Regions from separate parts of the Streptomyces diversicolor genome, predicted to be linked through region 1. Evidence: riboswitches for the same ligand, from Rfam matches in the RefSeq annotation. Region 1 holds a riboswitch; each other region holds the start of a gene.

Region 1 (4,869 bases):
AGCAGAACGGGAGCCACGCCCGGGATTCTCAGCACCCTGCCGACCGGCGTGGCCCGGGCGTGCCCACGCTGCCCCGGCAGGTCCGGAAGCTCCCGCAGAATCCAGCCGACCAGCACCAGGGCGAGCACACTCATCAGCCCGAACGTGGAACGCCAGCCGATCAGTTGGGCCAGGAACGTCCCCGCCGGTACCCCGGCGGACAGCGCGACGGGTGTGCCCGCCATGGCGACGGCCATCGCTCGGCCGCGTCGCTCCGGGGCGACGATGCCGCGTGCGTACCCGGCGAGCAGGGTCCAGAGCAGCCCCGCGACCAGACCGGCGAGAAAACGGGCGGCCATGGTGAGCGGATAACTGGTCGAGAACGCCGTGACCGCGTTGGCCACAGCGAAGCCGCAGATCGCCGTGAGCAGCAGGCGTCTGCGCGGCCATGAGCCGGTGGCGGTGGTGAGGGGGACCGCCGCCAGGACGGAACCGAGCGCGTAGAGCGTCACCGTCTGTCCGGCACGTGACTGGCTCACGCCGAGGTCCGCGCTCATGGCCGGGAGGATGCCCGCCGGGAGGGCTTCGGTCATGACGGTGACGAAACCCGCCGTGCCGAGCGCGAGCAGGCCCGAGAGCGGCAGCCGGTCCGCCGGCGTGCGGGGGTGGAGGCCGGGGCGGATGTTCAGTTGATCCATGGGCCTCATCGTCTAGGGTTGACATCAACGTCAAGGTCCATCCGACCCTGCCCCGACCGGACGTGAGGCTGCTCACATGCGCATCGGTGAACTTGCCCGGCTGACGGAGACCTCCGCCAGATCACTGCGGTACTACGAGCGTGAGGGGCTGATCACCCCGCGCCGCCAGGACAACGGGTACCGCGACTACGACGACTACCTCGTCGACCGCGTGCTCCAGATCCGCGGTCTGCTCGACGCCGGACTGCCCACACGGATCATCAAGCAGATACTTCCGTGCCTCGATGCCCCGCGGAGGATCCACTTCACGGACGCCACACCGGAGATGATCGCCACGCTCGAATGCGAGGGCGAGAGGATGACCCGCCGCATCGACTGCCTGACCCGCAACCGCGATGCCATCCACGAGTACCTCGCGGTGGTCAAGAGCCTCGCCTGACCTCTCACTCGACACCGGACGGAAGCGTGCCGTGCGGCTCGGCTTGACCTTGACACGTACGTCAAGGTTGCAGCCTTGCGCCATGAACGACTCCGCCCTCTGGCACACCGAATGCGGCGACGGCACACCGATCGTCCTGATCCACGGCTACACCATCGATCACCGGCTGCTCCTGCCGCTGGAGCCCGCCTTCACCGGTCGGCCCGGCTGGCGCAGGCTGTACCCCGACCTGCCCGGGCACGGCAACAGTCCGCGGCTGTCCGGCCCGACTTCGGCGACGACGATGGCCGACGCCGTCATCGACTGGATCCGCGCCACCGTCGGCGACCGACCCTTCGCCGTTGTCGGGCAGTCCTTCGGCGGGCAGATCGCCCGCGCCGTGACGGCGCGCTTCGGCGAGCAGGTCCTCGGTTCCGCGCTGCTCGTTCCCGTCGTCCGCTGGGGCGCCGAACGTACCCTGCCCGACAGCACCGTGGTGGAGCGCGACGACGCACTCCTTGCCCGCCTCGCCGCCGAAGAGGACCTTCCGCTGTTCCGCGCCGTGATGACCCGCCACACCGAGGAGAGCTGGGCTCTCTTCGAGGAGCACATCCTCCCCGGCTGGCGGGTGCACGACCGCCATGCCGCCGCCGAACTCGACGCTGACTTCCTGCTGCCGCAGTGGCCGGAGCGCCCCGGCGAGGTCCACCACGGCCGGCATCTTCTGCTCACCACACGTCAGGACGCCCTCGTGGGCTGGCGTGACCAGCTCGCCCTGCTCGACCACTACCCCCGCATGACCGCTGTGGTCCTCGACGGTGCCGGTCACAACCCGCAGGTCGAGAGCGCACCGGCGGTCCGCGAGCTGATCGGAGGCTGGCTCGACACGCTTCCGAGGCCGAACCGAAGGCCGTGACGCCGTAGGCGTTCTGCCGTGATCCACCGCTCCCGGGCGTCCTTCCACGGCCAAGGCCGCCTCCCCCTCGACACCGTGGTCCAGTGATCCGTCTCCCAGGCGTCAGCGTGGACAGCGGGTGCCGTTTCCAGCGCGGTGATCGCCTTGGGGGCCGGCGGCTCCTGCGGGTCCCGCGGATCCTCGACCTCCTCGGGGAGCAGGAAGCCGATCAGCGCCGGGCAACGGTTGATCGCGATACGCCGTGGATCAGCCGGGGTTATCCGTGTGCTCGCCGTCCTGCGCATGGCGTACACTGGTGGAACCGACGCGGGGTGGAGCAGCTCGGTAGCTCGCTGGGCTCATAACCCAGAGGTCGCAGGTTCAAATCCTGTCCCCGCTACTGAAGGCTCAGGGCCGGAATCCAAGGCATGGATTCCGGCCCTGAGTGTTTTTCCACCCACCGCGGCGCGGCCCGGCTATGGCGGCGCGGCCCGCTCACGGCAACGCGACTCGCTCACGATGGCGCGGCTCGCCCACGGTCACGAGCCCGCCGTCACGAGCGGTGATCGGACGACCGCCCTCCGCATAACAACTGACACACCGTCAAACACTATGGGTTGTCCGAGTTTCCGTGCGCCAGGGGCCAACTCGCCCGGTTTTCGCCGGTCATGGGCGGTAAATTCCCGCCCGAAAGCGTTAACGATCAAGCGGAACGGCTTGGAATCTGCCCGCCGGGTCTATTAACGTTCGATAACGCAGCGCGGTCGTCCCAGCCGTCACAAGAGGCGGCTCCGTGCTCACGCGCCGAATCCCGCAAGGGAACCGGGGAACCACCACCTTGGGGTGAATCACGCGGACACCGCCGTGGAGACACGGCCGGTATACGCGCGTAGGAGACCTTCCTGCTCCGAACCCGTCAGCTAACCCGGTAGGCGGAGGAAGGAAAGGAGTACGCCCGAGTGGCGTCCAACCGGCCCGCCCCACAAGCCCCGTTCGCGCCGAGCCAGTACGGCACCGAGACCTTCGGCTACGGCACCTACCGCACCGACGAGGGCCCCTGGGAGGAGTGGAACCCCACCGAGGAGTCCATCCGCCCGCTACGCGGCCGGCACCGCGTCGCCAAGCAGCGGGGCGGCGGCGGACTCGCCCGCAGCTCCACGGTCCTCGGCGTCGGCGTGATAGCCGCCGTCGGCGCGGGCGGCATGGCCAGCGCCAACACCGGCAAGCCGCCGGTGTCCATCTCCATGCCCGACCTGCCCTCCGTCGGCTCCCTGCTCGGCGACGGCGCCGGCGCCCAGGCCACCAAGGGCTCCGCGACCGCCCTGAGCAGCGTCGGCGTGACCGAGGCCGACAGCGCCGAGGGCACCACCGACGCCGGTGAGGCGCTGCGCAACCGCATCATGGCCCAGGCCGAGCAGCAGCAGGGCCAGGCCGAGACCAGGGCCGTCGCCGCGGCCGTGTCCGCCGCCGACCAGGAGGTCGCCGACGCGGCGGCCAAGGCGGAGAAGGAGGCCGCGGCCCGGGCCGCCGCCGCCAAGGAGAAGGCGGAGGCCGCCGCCAAGAAGAAGGCCGAGGAGGCGCGGCTGGCCGCGCTGGCCAAGCAGTACACCCTGCCGACCTCCTCGTACACGATCACCGGCACCTTCGGCCAGGCCGGCTCCATGTGGTCCTCCGGCTACCACACCGGCCTCGACTTCGCCGCCCCCACGGGCACGCTGATCAAGGCCGTCCACACCGGCACGATCACCGAGGCGGGCTGGGCCGGCTCCTACGGTTACCGCACGATCCTCACCCTGGACGACGGCACCGAGCTGTGGTTCTGCCACCAGTCGTCGATCAGCGTCAGCGTCGGGCAGAAGGTCAACACCGGGGACGTCATCGGCCGCGTGGGCGCCACGGGCAACGTCACCGGACCCCACCTCCACCTGGAGGTCCACCCCGGCGGCGAGGCCGGCGGCATCGACCCGATGGCCTGGCTGCGCGGCAAGGGCCTCACCCCCTGACCCTGCGGCAAGGGCCTCGACCCTGACCCACCCGGCACATCCCCGCACCCCCCGTTCCCCGGCGGTCCTGGCGCCCATCCCCCCGACGTCAGGGCTGCCGGTCCGGTGTTTGCACGGTCTTTGCGCACGGCGGCGGAATCGAGGATTCAGGCGGGCGCGTTGAACCCGAGTATGACTTCCCTTCGAAAACTCGGTCCCTCCGATCTTGAGGTCTTCCCGCTCGCCCTCGGCGGCAACGTCTTCGGCTGGAGCGCCGACCAGCCGACGTCCTTCGCCGTCCTCGACGCCTACACGGCCGCCGGCGGCAACCTCATCGACACCGCCGACTCCTACTCGGCGTGGGTCGAGGGCAACAAGGGCGGCGAGTCCGAGACGATCATCGGCAAGTGGGTCAAGGCGCGCGGCAACCGCTCGGACGTCCTGATCGCCACCAAGGTCAGCCAGCACCCCGACTACCCGGGACTGTCCGCCGCCAACATCAGGGCCGCGGCGGACGCCTCGCTGCGCCGGCTCGACACCGACCACATCGACCTCTACTACACGCACTTCGACAAGCCGGACGTGCCGGTCGAGGAGATCATCGGCGCGCTCGACGCACTGGTACGGGCCGGCAAGGTGCGGCACATCGCCGCGTCCAACATCAGCGCGGAGCGGCTTCAGGCGTCCCTGGACTTCTCCGACCGCGAGGGCCTGGCCCGGTACGTGGCGCTCCAGCCGCACTACAACCTGGTCTCGCGCGACACCTACGAGGGCCCGCTCCAGGACGTCGCCGCCCGCGCCGGCCTCGCCGCCCTCCCGTACTACTCTCTGGCCGCCGGCTTCCTCACCGGCAAGTACCGCCCCGGTACGACCGTGGACAGCGTGCGGGCCGGGGGC
Region 2 (4,869 bases), on a different contig from region 1:
GCGCGTGTGATGCCGACGTACGCCAGGCGGCGCTCCTCCTCCAGTTCCTTGGTCTGGCCGAGGGCACGCATGTGCGGGAACACGCCGTCCTCCATGCCGGTCAGGAAGACCACCGGGAACTCCAGGCCCTTGGCGGTGTGCAGGGTCATCAGCGTGATGACGCCGTCGCCTTCCTCCTCGTCCGGGATCTGGTCGGAGTCGGCGACCAGCGCGACCTGCTCCAGGAAGTCGGCGAGCGTGCCGCCCGCGGCCGTCTCTCCCTCGCCGCGTTCCTGCTCGAACTCCAGGGCCACGGAGGCGAGTTCCTGAAGGTTCTCGATCCGGGTCTCGTCCTGCGGGTCGGTCGAGGACTGCAACTCGGCGAGGTAGCCGGTGCGTTCGAGCACCGCCTCCAGGACGGTCGCCGGGCCCGCGCCGGACTCGACGATCGTACGCAGCTCCTCCATCAGCGTGTTGAACCGCTGGACGGCGTTGGTGGACCGGGCGGCCATGCCGTACGCCTCGTCCACGCGGCGCAGCGCCTGCGCGAAGCTGATCTTCTCGCGCTGGGCGAGTGCGTCGATCATCGCCTCGGCGCGCTCGCCGATGCCGCGCTTGGGCACGTTCAGGATGCGGCGCAGCGGGACCGAGTCCTCGGGGTTGGCGAGCACCCGCAGATAGGCGAGGACGTCGCGGACCTCCTTGCGTTCGTAGAAGCGGACACCGCCGACGACCTTGTAGGGCAGGCCGACGCGGATGAAGACCTCTTCGAAGACACGGGACTGGGCGTTGGTGCGGTAGAACACGGCGATATCGCCGGCCTTGGCCTCGCCCGCGTCGGTCAGCCGGTCTATCTCGTCGGCGACGAACTGTGCCTCGTCGTGCTCGGTGTCCGCGACATACCCGGTGATGGTGGCGCCCGCGCCCGCGTTGGTCCACAGGTTCTTGGGGCGGCGGGACTCGTTGCGCTCGATGACGGCGTTGGCTGCGGACAGGATCGTCTGCGTGGAGCGGTAGTTCTGCTCCAGGAGGATCGTCGTCGCGTCCGGGTAGTCCTCCTCGAACTGGAGGATGTTGCGGATGGTCGCGCCGCGGAAGGCGTAGATCGACTGGTCGGCGTCGCCCACGACGCACAGTTCGGCGGGCGGCAGGTCGTGCTCGCCCGGCGGCACGTCCACGGGGTGCTCGGCGGTTCCGACGAGTTCGCGCACCAGGGCGTACTGGGCGTGGTTGGTGTCCTGATACTCGTCCACGAGCACATGGCGGAAGCGGCGGCGGTAGTGCTCGGCGACGTCCGGGAAGGCGCGCAGCAGATTGACCGTCGTCATGATCAGGTCGTCGAAGTCCAGCGCGTTCGCCTCGCGCAGCCGGGACTGGTACAGCGCGTACGCCTGGGCGAGGGTCTTCTCGAAGTCTCCCCCGGACTCCGTCTGGGAGGTGCCCCCAGCCGCCTGGGCGGCGAAGTCCTCCTCGTCGATCAGCTCGTTCTTCAGGTTGGAGATCTTGGCGCTGAAGGACTTGGGCGGGAAGCGCTTCGGATCGAGGTCCAGGTCGCGGCAGACCAGGGCCATCAGACGCTTGGAGTCGGCGGCGTCGTAGATCGAGAAGGACGAGGTGAAGCCGAGGCGCTTGCTCTCCCGGCGCAGGATGCGCACGCAGGCGCTGTGGAAGGTCATCACCCACATCGCGTTGGCGCGCGGGCCGACCAGCTGCTCGACGCGTTCCTTCATCTCGCCCGCGGCCTTGTTGGTGAAGGTGATCGCGAGGATCTGCCCCGGGTGCACCTTGCGCTCCGCCAGCAGATGGGCGATGCGGTGCGTGAGCACCCGGGTCTTGCCGGAGCCCGCGCCGGCCACGATGAGCAGCGGGGAGCCGGCGTGCACGACGGCGGCGCGCTGGTTGTCGTTCAGCCCGTGCAGGAGCGTGGCCGGGTCGATGACCGGCCGTGGGGCGCCGTTGCCGTAGTAGGAGTCCCGGGCCGGGGGCACGTCGAACTTCCCGCCGAACAGATCGTCCGGAACCGGCTCCGGAGCGTGATCGTCCTCGGGCGGTGGCGGGGGTTCCTCCTCCTGCCCGCGGGGGGCTCGGAGGTCCGCCAGGAAGCTGTCGTCAAAGAGGCTGCTCATCGCTCTCCGAGTCTAGGCCGCGCCACCGACAACCCGCCGCCGCCCCGGGAAGACGGCCCGGTTCCTGCGGCGGATCCGATCCGGGCGCGGGCCGCGCGGACCGTTCACCGTACGGAATCACCCTGTCACCCAGACGGAATCCCTCCATCAGGTCACGAAAATGTATCGGGCATATCACCCATCAACCTTCACAGGGGCCACACGAGTTGGCTAGCGTGCCGGGCAGGCCGTACGACCCCCACCGGCGAACGTCGCCGGGCCGCACGGCCTCCGCCGAGTCCGGCGCGCCCGCATGGTGCGCGGAGCCGGGGACCCACACCGACCTTGGGGTGAATCGGCCCAACCCCCGCGCGGGGAGGGGCCGTAGGGCAACCCTTCCGAACCACCCGCCCGAACCCGACAGCTAACTCGGTAGGCGGAACACGGAAGGAGTCGCCTCCCTTGGCGTCGCATCGCAAGTCACGCTCCGCGGGTACCCGCGCGGCCGGCATACGGACCCCCGCCCTGGCCACCGCCGCCCTCACCTCCGTGGCCCTGCTCTCCCAGACGGCGAACGCCGCCCCCTCCCCCGACGGCGACCGGCCGAGCGTGGAGGAGGTGCAGAGGAAGGTCGACGACCTGTACCGGCAGGCCGAGTCGGCGACGGAGAAGTACAACGCGGCCAAGGAGAAGACCGGCAAGCAGCGCAAGCAGGTCGACACCCTCCTGGACGATGTCGCACGGCGCACGGACCGGCTCAACAAGGCCCGTGAGGAACTGGGGGCGTTCGCCGCCGCGCAGTACCGGACCGGGGCCGCCGCCCCCGACACCGCCACCTTCCTGCTCGCGGACACCCCGCAGGACTACTTCGACCGGACCCAGCTGATGAGCCGGCTGACCTCGCGCCAGAAGACCGCGGTCGACGACTACGTCACCGAGCAGTCGGCGACCATGAAGAAGCGGCGGGAGGCCACGAAGAGCCTGGAGACACTGACCGAGTCGCAGGACGAACTCCACACCGCCAAGGCCACCGTCCAGAAGAAGCTCTCCACCGCGCGCCAGTTGCTGTCCAAGCTGACGGCGGAGGAGAAGGCGCGGCTCGCGGCGATCGAGAAGCGCAAGCAGCAGGAGGCCGCGCGGAAGGCGGCCGAGCTGGCCAAGAAGCAGGCGGAGCAGGAGGCGGCACGGCAGAAGAGCGACGCGTCGAACTCCACGGACTCGCCGTCGTCTTCTTCCTCTTCATCGTCTTCTTCGTCTTCTTCGTCTTCTTCGTCTTCTTCGTCTTCGTCCGGTTCCGGCTACGCCACCAAGGCCGAGAAGGCGATCGCGTTCGCCCGCGCGCAGATCGGCAAGCCGTACGTCTGGGGCGCCACCGGACCCGACTCCTACGACTGCTCGGGGCTCACCCAGGCCGCCTGGAAGGCCGCGGGCGTCAGCCTGCCGCGCACCACCTACAGCCAGGTCGAGGCCGGCACCACGGTCTCCCTCGCCAACGCACAACCCGGTGACCTGGTCTTCTTCTACGACGACGTCAGCCACGTGGGTCTCTACATCGGCAACGGCATGATGATCCACGCCCCGAAGCCGGGCGCCTACGTCCGCGAGGAGTCGATCTACTACGCCGGGGACTCGATCATCCACAGCGTGGTACGGCCGGCCTGACCCGGCAGAGATCCGCGTCCACGCCCGCGTGGCGGCGTTCCCGATCCCGCCGTGTCCCGCGCCCGCGCGTTTTTGCGACGTACGCGCGCGTGCCACGCCCTCGGTGCGCCCGGTGCTCCCTAGCATCGGGCGCATGCCCGGCACCTCACCCCTTCGCGCCTGGTGGGCGCGGCGTCCGCCGGCGGCCGGGGCCGCCGTGATGGCGACCGGCATCGTCTCGGTGGGGCTGCATCTGACCCGGTACGAGGTCCTGTCCCTGATCACCCTGGCGCTGGGCTGTGTCGCCTGGCTGGCGCTCGCCGCGGACTTCGCCGCGGGCATGCTGCGCGACCGGCGGCGGTGGCTGGCCGAGGCGCGGACGCCGGGCGCGCTCACCGCCGTGGCCGCGACGACGGTGCTCGGCACCCGGATCTCCGCGCTCGGCGGGCACACCCTCGCCGCGGCGTCGCTCGCGCTGGCCGCCGTGCTCTGGCCTGTGCTGCTGTTCCTCGTCGCACCGGGCCTGCGGCGGCGGATGCCCGGGGCGGTGTTCCTGCTCTGCGTGTCCACCCAGGGACTCGCCGTGCTCGGCGCCACCCTCGCCGTCGCGGAGTCGACCGCGTGGCTCGCGCACACGGCACTGGTGCTGTTCTGGCTGGGACTGGCGCTGTATCTGGTCGCGCTGGCCCGGTTCGACGCCCGGCAGGTGCTCGACGGGGCCGGGGACCACTGGGTGCTGGCCGGCGCGCTCGCCATCTCGGCGCTGGCCGGGGCGAAGCTGATCACCGCAGGGGGTCCGGCGCTGTACCTGTGGAACGAGGACGACCAGGACGTCCTGCACAGCGTGACCGTGGGGCTGCTCGCCCTCGACCTGGCCTGCTACGTCGTCCTGCTGCTCGCGGAGGTGATCCGGCCCCGCCCATGCTTCGACGTGCGCCGCTGGTCGACGGTGTTCCCGATGGGGATGACGGCGGTGGCCTCGCTGGCGGGCGCGTCGGCCGTCGGCACCCCGTGGCTGTGGGGCCTCGGGCACGTGCTGCTGTGGGTCGCCGTCGCGGCCTGGCTGGCGGTGGCCGCGGGCGCCGTGGTGACGGCGCGCGCCGGGATCAGGGCGGCGGGCCGCGCCTGACGCTGCCGTACGTCA
Region 3 (4,869 bases), on a different contig from region 1:
GTCGACAAGTACGAACTGCTCGCCGACGTCCGCGGCCGGGGCCTGATGATCGGCATCGAGTTCGGCAGGCCCAGCTCGCTCAAGCTGCGCAGCCGCTGGGCCATGCTCCAGGCCGCCCGCAAGGGCCTGTTCGCACAGATGGTCGTGGTCCCGCTGCTCCAGCGGCACCGCATCCTGACCCAGGTCTCCGGCGACCACCTGGAGGTGATCAAGCTGATTCCGCCGCTGGTCATCGGGGAGGCCGAGGTCGACCGGTTCGTGGACGCCTTCACCGCGGTGATGGACGACGCGCACAGCGGTGGCGGTCTGATGTGGGACTTCGGCAAGACGCTCATCAAGCAGGCGGTCGCCAACCGCTGACGATCCCGCCCGGCGCCGCCGGTTGCCTCTGAGGTCTTTGCGTCCTTTGCCTCAGAGGCAAGAAATTTGCCCCACGGGTAAAAGCTGCGGCTCAATGGAGGCATGTCCTCCTCCGAAGCCGAGCTGTCCGCGGTCGCGCCCCAGCTCCGCTCGCTGCGCCGCCGCGCCGGCCTCACGCTGGAGGCGGCGGCGCACTCCGCGGGGCTGTCGCCCGCCCATCTGTCCCGGCTGGAGACCGGGCAGCGCCAGCCCTCCCTGCCGATGCTGCTCGCACTGGCCCGCGTCTACGGTACGACCGTCTCGGACCTGCTCGGCGAGACCGTCGCCGACCGGGACGCGATCGTGCGCGCCGCCGACATGGAACCGACCCGTGCGGGCGGCTGGACCTACTGGCAGGCCGGCGCTCCCGGCCGCGGCATGCAGGCATTGCGCGTCCATGTGCCCCACGGCTCGCAGCGCGACATCGTGCGCGTGCACCCCGGCGAGGAGTGGCTGTACGTCCTCAAGGGCCGGCTCGCACTGCGCCTCGGGGACACCGCCCATGTCCTCGCTCCCGGCGACAGCGCGCACTTCGACTCGCTGACCCCGCACCGCCTCGCCGCCGAGGACCACGACGGGGTGGAGCTCCTGTTCGTCCACACCCTGCTGCAAAGTCCCACGGCCGCGCTGTGCCTGGGCCCCATCACTGGAGAGCTGCCATGAGTGACATGGAGGAGAAGTTCCCGCGCGCCCTGTGGATCCGGCTGATCATCTACATCGCCGTCGGCCACCTCGTGGCGGGCTTCATCTATCTGCTGTTCGAGGTGGGTGCCAAGGGATGAGCGGCGACGGGACGACGGCCGGGTGACGGCCCCGGGGTGAGCGTCCGTCAGTCCAGCAGCCGCTCGCGCAGCCGCTCCCGGGTCCGCGGCGCCAGACCCAGCCCCTGTTCCAGATAGGCGTCGACACCACCCCAGGTCTGCTCCACCGTCTCCATGGCGGCCGTCAGATACGCGGCGCGCGCGTCGAACAGCGGGCTGAGCAGTTCCATGATCTCGGGCGTGTACGCGGTGTCCGCGCTGCCGCTGCGGCGCACCCGGTAGCGGCGGTGCTTGGCGTTCGACTCCAGGTAGTCGGCCAGGATCGCCTCGCGCTCCACGCCGAGGGCCAGCAGGGTCACGGCGATGGACAGGCCCGCGCGGTCCTTGCCCGCCGCGCAGTGCATCAGCGCCGGGACGCTGTCCTCCGCCAGCGCGTGCAGCACCCTGGAGTGCTCGGCGGTGCGCTCCGTGATGATCGAGCGGTACGAGACGATCATCCGGTGCTCGGCCTTTCCGTCGCCCAGCAGCTGCCGCAGCTGGCCGACGTCGCCGTCGCGGACCATCGTCCAGAACTCGGCGCCGTCCGCCGGGTCGGTCAGCGGCAGGTTGACGTTGCGTACGCCGGGCAGCGCGACGTCCGGCCCCTCCAGCTTCTGGTCGGCGGCGTTGCGGAAGTCGAAGATCGTGTGCAGGCCCAGGGAGGAGAGGAACGCGGCGTCGGACTCGGTGGCATGCGCCAGGTGGCCGCTGCGGAACAGCACGCCGGGGCGCACCCGCCGGCCGTCCGCGGTCGGCAGTCCGCCCACGTCACGGAAGTTGCGCACACCGGCGAGTTCGGGCTCGGTCGAGGGGACCTGCTGCGTCACGGAGGCTCCTTGTGGTCGGACCCCGCGACGCGGCTCGTCGACGGGCACGCCGTCGACCATACGACATGGTTTTCCCGCGGCAACGAGTTGTCCACAGGCGTCGCCCCACGGGCCCGCGGCACTTGATGACGTCGAGGCGTGAGCGCAGCCGTGGGCCCTTGTGGCATCCGATGACGGACGGCGCCGAGGACGGTCGTACCCGGCTCCTGGGCGACGCAGCGATACGGCGACCCGTTCCGGCGTACGGCTGGCGGACTCGATCCGCCGGCGTCGTATAAATGCCGCTAAACGGGCGAAATGCCTCGTGGTGCGGTGCTGTTGGCGTCCAGGTCGTCGCGGAGTCCGGTGTGCGGCCCGTGGCGCGCGGTCCTTCGACCACATCACCTCTGACCCTTATGGCCGAATTGCGGGTTATGCGATGGAGGGCGTGAGGAGCGTCATAGCCGTGACGGTGCGTCGTCCGTCATGACCACGTAATGCACAAGCCCCTTGCGGGACTTGGGAAGGCTCGCCACCCGGAGATGCACGGACGGTGACCGGGAATTCCCGTGACGGATCAACGGAAACGCGCACCGGGTGAAGCGGCTCCTTGTCCGTTCGCGTCCCGCTCGCTTACGTTCGCCACCAATCCGGACGGACCGCCGAATCCTGCCGCCGCCCGGATCCCGACACACCACTCACCCGTGCACGGCAGGAGCGGGGGACCCACCAGGCACGACCGCCTGTCCCGGTCTCCGGGACGGCTAGGGGTGAAGCCGCGCCACGCGCGGCCGGGCAGCTCCAGCCCGAACCCGACAGCTCACCTCGCAGGCGCCGGAGAGGAATTCGCCATGCCCGCGAAGGGTAAGCACCGCCGCCCCAAGTCACAGCGCCTCACCCGCTCCCTCGCCGCCGCCGGAACCGGCGGCGCCGCGCTCGCCCTGCCGCTGATCGGCGCCGCCGGGGCACACGCCGCCACCCCCGAGACGGCACCCCACGCCGCCGCGCAGCAGTCCGTCCCATCAGGCGCCGGCACCGTCGAGAAGAAGACGGGCGCCGCTGACTCCGGCACCCGGACCTACTCGGTGCGGCCCGGCGACTGGCTCGCCAAGATCGCCGAGGAACAGGGCGTCGGCGGCGGCTGGCAGCGGATCTACCAGGACAACCGTGAGGCGATCGGCGGCAATCCCTCGCTGATCCACCCCGGTCTGAAGCTCACGCTCGGCGAGCGGGCCGCGACGGGGACCGGCTCCTCGTCGTCCACCGAGCCTTCCTCCGCGAAGTCCTCGTCCGACAGGTCCGGCGGGTCCGACGGGTCCTACGGGTCCGCACAGCCGTCGACGCCGCCGTCGTCCGACACCTCGTCCGACAGTGCTCCGGTCGCCCAGAACACCGGGGCCGCCGACACCGCCGCCACCACCGGCTACGGCCTCCCCGTCGACGGCGCCCGCATCGGGACCGCCTACCGCACGGCGGGCAGCATGTGGTCCAGCGGCTATCACACCGGTGTCGACTTCGTCGTCCCGACCGGCACCTCGCTCAAGGCGGTCGGCGCGGGCACCGTCGTCTCCGCCGGCTGGGGCGGCGCCTACGGCAACCAGGTGGTCCTCAGGCTCGGCGACGGCCACTACGCGCAGTACGCCCACCTGTCACAGCTGTCCGTCTCGGCCGGCCAGACCGTGACCCCGGGCCAGCAGGTCGGCCTGTCCGGTGCGACCGGCAATGTGACGGGCCCGCACCTGCACTTCGAGATACGCACCACGCCGAACTACGGCTCGGACGTCGACCCGCTCGCCTACCTCCGCTCGCACGGCGTCACCGTCTGACGCAGCGGCACCCCCACACGGGGAGGGGCGCACCGGGAACCCGGTGCGCCCCTCCCCGTGTGGGCCCTGCGGGCACGGCAATTCTCAGCCCAACACCCCTGCCGTCCGGCCTATTCCCGCGTTGGGAATCTCTTGGGGAGTGTCTTATCTCACCGTTCGTCAACCCCTTCCTACGATCGCGTAGGTCACATCCGAAGGGGAATCATGGGCCGACGTGGCAGACGATTCGAAGAGTGACAACACAGCTGTGATCGGGTCGTACGTGGCGGTGGGGGACAGCTTCACCGAGGGCGTCGGCGACCCCGGCCCCGACGGGGCGTTCGTCGGCTGGGCCGACCGGTTCGCGGTCCTGCTCGCGGACCGCCGGCCCGAGGGCGACTTCCAGTACACCAATCTCGCCGTGCGCGGGCGGCTGCTCGACCAGATCGTGGCCGAGCAGATCCCCCAGGCGGTCCAACTCGCCCCGGACCTCGTCTCCTTCTGCGCCGGCGGCAACGACATCCTGCGGCCCGGCACCGACCCGGACGAGGTGGCCGAGCGTTTCGAACGGGCCGTGGCCCGGCTCACCGCGGCGGCCGGCACCGTCATGGTGACGACCGGCTTCGACACCCGCGGCGTGCCCGTGCTCAAGCATCTGCGCGGCAGGATCGCCACCTACAACGGGCACGTCCGGGCGATCGCCGACCGGTACGGCTGCCCCGTGCTCGACCTGTGGTCCCTGAAGGCCGTACAGGACCGCAGGGCCTGGGACGACGACCGCCTCCACCTCTCGCCGGAGGGTCACACCCGTGTCGCGCTGCGGGCCGGCCAGGTCCTCGGCGTCGAGGTCCCGGCCGACCCGGAACAGCCCTGGCCGCCGCTGCCGCCCCGCGGCACCCTCGAAGTGCGCCGCGACGACGTCCACTGGGCCCGCGAGTACCTGGTCCCGTGGATCGGGCGCCGGCTGCGCGGAGAGTCCTCGGGCGACCATGTGACGGCCAAGGGCACGCTCTCCCCGGACGACATCCGGACGCGCATCGCCTCCGTGGCCTGAACCGC

What was found. Region 1 has a riboswitch for cyclic di-AMP ahead of AC27LF_RS32920 (M23 family metallopeptidase). Riboswitches for the same ligand answer to the same signal wherever they lie in the genome.
Region 2: linked by a shared signal. The riboswitch ahead of AC27LF_RS18340 (C40 family peptidase) and the one ahead of AC27LF_RS32920 (M23 family metallopeptidase) in region 1 are both predicted to bind cyclic di-AMP.
Region 3: linked by a shared signal. The riboswitch ahead of AC27LF_RS00395 (M23 family metallopeptidase) and the one ahead of AC27LF_RS32920 (M23 family metallopeptidase) in region 1 are both predicted to bind cyclic di-AMP.

What each region holds. Positions count from the first base shown of each region.
Region 1 is NZ_BAAJXA010000035.1:21,753-26,621, reverse strand. It holds gene AC27LF_RS32940 (MFS transporter) at 1-677, opposite strand, end outside; gene AC27LF_RS32935 (MerR family transcriptional regulator) at 754-1,116, shown strand; gene AC27LF_RS32930 (alpha/beta fold hydrolase) at 1,199-2,011, shown strand; tRNA gene AC27LF_RS32925 (tRNA-Met) at 2,317-2,390, shown strand; cyclic di-AMP (ydaO/yuaA leader) riboswitch at 2,783-2,940, shown strand; gene AC27LF_RS32920 (M23 family metallopeptidase) at 2,950-3,993, shown strand; gene AC27LF_RS32915 (aldo/keto reductase) at 4,165-4,869, shown strand, end outside.
Region 2 is NZ_BAAJXA010000014.1:67,359-72,227, reverse strand. It holds gene pcrA (DNA helicase PcrA) at 1-2,105, opposite strand, end outside; cyclic di-AMP (ydaO/yuaA leader) riboswitch at 2,367-2,538, shown strand; gene AC27LF_RS18340 (C40 family peptidase) at 2,547-3,746, shown strand; gene AC27LF_RS18335 (tellurite resistance/C4-dicarboxylate transporter family protein) at 3,880-4,854, shown strand; gene AC27LF_RS18330 (hypothetical protein) at 4,867-4,869, opposite strand, start outside.
Region 3 is NZ_BAAJXA010000001.1:89,631-94,499, forward strand. It holds gene AC27LF_RS00375 (aspartate aminotransferase family protein) at 1-360, shown strand, start outside; gene AC27LF_RS00380 (helix-turn-helix domain-containing protein) at 463-1,062, shown strand; gene AC27LF_RS00385 (DUF6126 family protein) at 1,059-1,181, shown strand; gene AC27LF_RS00390 (tyrosine-protein phosphatase) at 1,229-2,026, opposite strand; cyclic di-AMP (ydaO/yuaA leader) riboswitch at 2,695-2,852, shown strand; gene AC27LF_RS00395 (M23 family metallopeptidase) at 2,857-3,831, shown strand; gene AC27LF_RS00400 (SGNH/GDSL hydrolase family protein) at 4,079-4,864, shown strand.